DNA from 2 places in the Arthrobacter sp. BGA-UO-ETr-C19 genome. Region 1 is predicted to be linked to the other one. Evidence: riboswitches for the same ligand, from Rfam matches in the RefSeq annotation. Region 1 holds a riboswitch; the other holds the start of a gene.
What was found. A riboswitch is a leader RNA that binds a small molecule or an ion and turns the genes downstream of it on or off. The one in region 1 is predicted to bind thiamine pyrophosphate.

Region 1 (2,192 bases):
GGCGGGAGAGCACCACCTGCGTTTCCGGGTCCTGCTGCATGAGTCCGGCACGGCCCCGTTGCGCGCGCGGGGGCGCGCCGTCGATGAGCAGCTCGCCGCTCTCATCCGCGTCGTCGCGGTCCGCTGCCCCGGCATCAAGGGTCCCGGCGCCGGACGTGGGACTGCTGCCGGCGTCGCTGTCTCCCAGCACACCGGCCAGGGCGTGGAGCAGCGTGGACTTGCCGGCCCCTGACGGGCCCAGCAGCAGCACCCGTTCGCCGGGGCGGATGTCCAAGTCCAGGGCGTGGACGGCGGGCTTGGTGCGGCCGGCGTGGCGCCAGCCCCACCCGCGGGCGTGTACCGCGGCGGGGCGGACGGCGCCGTCGTGGGATGAGGGCATCAGCTGAAGACGGGCTCCGTAGCTGCCTTGCGGGAGGCGAAGGAACTCAGCACGCCGGTCTTGGCCAGGCCGCGGGTGGCGATCCAGGACAGGGCACCGGCGATGATCGCGCCGGAGATGGACGTGAAGATGATGTACGCGAGCTTGTCGCCGGCGGTGTAGGCGATGTTCCAGCCCCACGGCGCAAAGGAGTCGTTGAGGCCGCAGAACAGCCCGGCGCCGGCGCCCGCAAGCAGCGAAGCCGGGAGGTTGAACTTCCGGTACACCAGGGCGGCGAACACGAGCTCCGCGCCCAGGCCCTGGAGGATGCCGGAGATGAGCACCGTGGTGCCGTACTGCGAGCCCATGAGGAGCTCGCCCGTGGCCGCCACCGTTTCGCAGAACAGGGCCGCGCCGGGCTTGCGGATAATGAGCATGCCCAGGACCGCCGGAATCATCCAGCCGCCGGCATACAGGCCAGTCAGCGGCGGGTAGACGGCGTTGACCGGGGTGGAGATGAGGTTGGCACCCTGGGACCAGGCCCAGAAGATCACGCCGCCGGCAACGGCGATGAGCGCCGCCACTACGATGTCGGCCACGCGCCAGTTGTAGCTGGTTTTCTTGATTGCTGCAGTTGTCATGATGGTCCTCCTGAGGAACAGGAGGGGAAAGCGTTCCCCCGGCTGCCGGTGGCTTGGCCACTAACTGCCGGGCACTTTGAGAACTCGACTCCCTTGCGCCGGTACTAGCCGGATCAGGTTCGAGGGTCTGCGGCGGTCCGCACTCTCAGCGCCCGTCCGCGGCTGCACTGGCAAATGCCTCTGCATCCCGACGGCGGCGCTCCCCTGTCGTGATAAATCTGCCCTTGTGGGCTGGTCCAGTTTACACCTCGGCGCGCCCGGAAAGCCGGGGCCGCCGTCACAATCCTGAAGTCTTCCTGCGCCGCCGGGACAGCCGTCCGGAGTACATTTGGGCCATGACGCTACAGGACTCCGGCAGCACTGCCTTGCCCGCCTTTGACCCCGATGCCTCCGAGGACCAGCCGGCGGGATCCCTGGAAGCCCTGATCGGTCAGATCGAGGGCGAAATCGCCGAACTGCAGTTCCCGAGGTTCAGCAAGGACGATGCACTGGCGCTGGGCCTGGAACTGGTGGAACGCGGCAAGGAGGACAACCTGCCCATCGCCATCGACATCACCAAGGGCGAACAGGTCCTCTTCCACGTTGCGCTCGAGGGCGCCACCCCGGACAACGAGGGCTGGGTGCGGGCCAAGCAACGGACTGCCGTGCGCTACGAGGAGCCCTCGCTGCTGGTGGGCCTGCGCGGCAGGCTGGGCGGCGGACGGATCGAGGACAACGCCTGGTTCGACCAGTCAACCTACGCGGCCCACGGCGGAGCCTTCCCCATCTATGTGCGGGGTGTCGGAGCGGTGGCCGTGGTCACGGTGTCAGGACTGCCGCAGAAGGCGGACCACGACCTCGTGGTGCAGGCGTTGCGGGAAATCCACCGGTCCATGCGCCTGGGCTAGCGTTTCATGCGGATAGGCTAGGGAAAGACCAGTGTTCATCACGCGAGGAGTTCCGGAATGAGTTTCTTCATCAAGCTGCTTGGCACGGGCATCAGCCTGCTGGCCGGGTTCGCCGGCACCAAGGCCGTCGATACCATCTGGGAAAAAGTCACGGGCCGGAAACCCCCCAAGGGCGACAAGGACGACGTCCCCACCACGCTGCGCACAGCCCTGACGTTCGCCCTCGTCTCCGCGTCTGTGAGCGCGGTCATCCAGGTGCTGGCCAACCGCGGCACCCAGCGGGCCATCACCCGGTTCGCGAAGACC
Region 2 (2,192 bases), on a different contig from region 1:
AAGCACCGCGTAACTGCCGCTTGCCGAAGCCGCAACCAGATGATCCACGTACGCTTTCGTGACCGGGCCAAGCTCCGTCTGCACGGTGCGCGTGCTGAGCCAGTTGCGGTGCAGTTCCGATTCAACCTCCAGGCATTGCTGGGCCGAGCGCGCCCAGAACAGCTGCTCGGACTCGGTTGGCGCGAGTGCGCTGGCCCGCGCCAGGACGCGGGAGTAGCCGTTGAGGTAAATGGCATCCTGTGCCAGGTAGTACGCGAATTCCTTCTCCACCAGGGTGCCTTCGGCAAGTCCACGGATGAAGCCCAGGCCATAGATGGCTTCCAGGTCGGCAACGGTCTCGGCGCGCAGCAGTTCCGCGAACCCGCCCTCACGTTCGGGCCGGGCCAGGTGGTGGAAGTGGTTGATCGGTCCGTTGCCTGCGCCGACCTCCAGCTGCCCGGATGTACGGAGGGCTCCGGCCAGCCAGGGCTTGACCTCCCGCAATGAGGCTTCCCAGTCGCCCAGCCGCGCCTGGGCCGTGGCCATGGCCGAGGAGAGCGAGCACCCGGTGCCGTGGCTGTTCCGCGTGGTGATCCGTTCACCGGCGATCTCCACCACCTCCGCAGACAGCAGCCCGGCAGTGTTGACGAGGGCGTCCGGGCAGGTTGAGCCGTTCAGGTGGCCGCCTTTGACAAGGACCGTGGCGCCGGTCCGGGCCGCGAGCCGCTTGCCCTGGTCAAGAGCGGAGGACCAGTCGGCGGCCTCCGGCTCCCCAAGCAGCATGGCAAGTTCGGGCAGGTTTGGGGTGATCAGGTCCGCCAGCGGCAGTAATTCGCCGAGTGCAGCCTCCGCGGACTCCTGAAGGAGGCGGTCACCGCTGGTGGCCACCATCACCGGATCGAGAACCACGACGCCGGGGCGCACCTTTTCGAGCCAGTTGCGCACTGCGGTTATCACCTGTGCATCGCCGAGCATGCCGATCTTCACGGCGTCCACCTGGATGTCGTCGCTGACAGCGTCCAGTTGCGCGGACAGGAAAGAAGCCGGCGGAACGTGCACGCCGCGCACGCCGGTGGTGTTCTGTGCGGTGAGGGCCGTTATTGCTGCCATCCCGTAGCCACCGTGGGCCGCAATACTTTTCAGGTCGGCCTGGATGCCTGCTCCGCCGGACGGATCCGAGCCCGCAATGGCAAGGACCCGGGGAACGTCGCGGGAAGTCGGAAGGGCTGGCGCCACGGTGTCCACAAGGGAACCGGCGGCAGCCGCGGGTGCGGGCAGGAGCGATGCTGATGACAAGGAAGACATCCCTTCGCCGGTGCTAACCGGACAGGTTCAACGGGTTTGGATCTCAGCCGGCCCGTGCGCGGCACCCCGTGTCAGTCCCCCAGCCTAGCGGTTCGTCCGGCCTGGGACACCGAATTTGACGTTTGCGACAGGCTTCCGCGGGGCTGTGGCCCGCCGCTTTCCGGCTCGTTTCTTTTGACTTGACCGGGCCAAATCCTCCGGAACCAGAAAGGTCCGGCACCGCAGGTGCGGTGCCGGACCTTTCCATACATCAGCTCAGGGTTCGCCAGTCCTACAGTTCTGAGGCGGGTACCCCGACGCCCAGAATGATCGGCTCGCTGGCCGGCCGCTGAGTAGCCTTGGGCGCTCCCTGCGCATCGCCCGCCTCCGGAGCCTTGGCCTCGTGCGAATGCCCCGCAGCAGCAGCCGGCGCAACCTCGTGATGTTCCACGGATGTCTCGTTGGCTGCACCCTGGGCGCGGCTGGCACTGCGGTTGCGACGCGGACGGCGGCTGCGGGACGGCGCGGCGGGGCTTTCCACCGGCTGCCTTGTGGCCGGCTGGCCTGCGACGGGCTGGCCATCGGTGCGTTCCGGCTGCCGGCTTGCCGGGCGGGCCGGCGCGGGAGCCTCCTCTTCGGCCGGAGCGATTGGAGCGCCCAGGTGCGCGAAGGCTTCCTCCAGGCGGTCCAGCGTCAAAGCCGGCGTTTCCTTGGCCGGTTCCTCGCTGTGATCGACGAACGGAAGAATCACCTTCTCGCCACCGAACGTAAGCACCGCTCCGGGCCGTCCAGAGACGCTCTCCGTTTCCGGAGCACGGTGCACCACGGGGCTTTCCGGTGCTGCTGCGGCCGCGGGGGCAGCCGGCCGGGCGCCCTCACCCGACGCTGCGGCGCTGTGCGCTGCTTCCTCATGCAGGTGGGCGGCGTGG

Region 2: it holds a riboswitch for thiamine pyrophosphate, as region 1 does, so the genes downstream of both, AC57BR_RS15855 (bifunctional hydroxymethylpyrimidine kinase/phosphomethylpyrimidine kinase) here and AC57BR_RS16390 (ECF transporter S component) in region 1, are expected to answer to the same signal.

Annotation. Positions count from the first base shown of each region.
Region 1 covers NZ_JCAQPC010000023.1:42,597-44,788, reverse strand. The annotation lists gene AC57BR_RS16395 (ABC transporter ATP-binding protein) at 1-379, opposite strand, end outside; gene AC57BR_RS16390 (ECF transporter S component) at 379-999, opposite strand; TPP riboswitch at 1,072-1,215, opposite strand; gene AC57BR_RS16385 (heme-degrading domain-containing protein) at 1,335-1,886, shown strand; gene AC57BR_RS16380 (DUF4235 domain-containing protein) at 1,944-2,192, shown strand, end outside.
Region 2 covers NZ_JCAQPC010000022.1:203,993-206,184, forward strand. The annotation lists gene AC57BR_RS15855 (bifunctional hydroxymethylpyrimidine kinase/phosphomethylpyrimidine kinase) at 1-1,284, opposite strand, end outside; TPP riboswitch at 1,267-1,363, opposite strand; gene AC57BR_RS15860 (Rne/Rng family ribonuclease) at 1,556-2,192, opposite strand, start outside.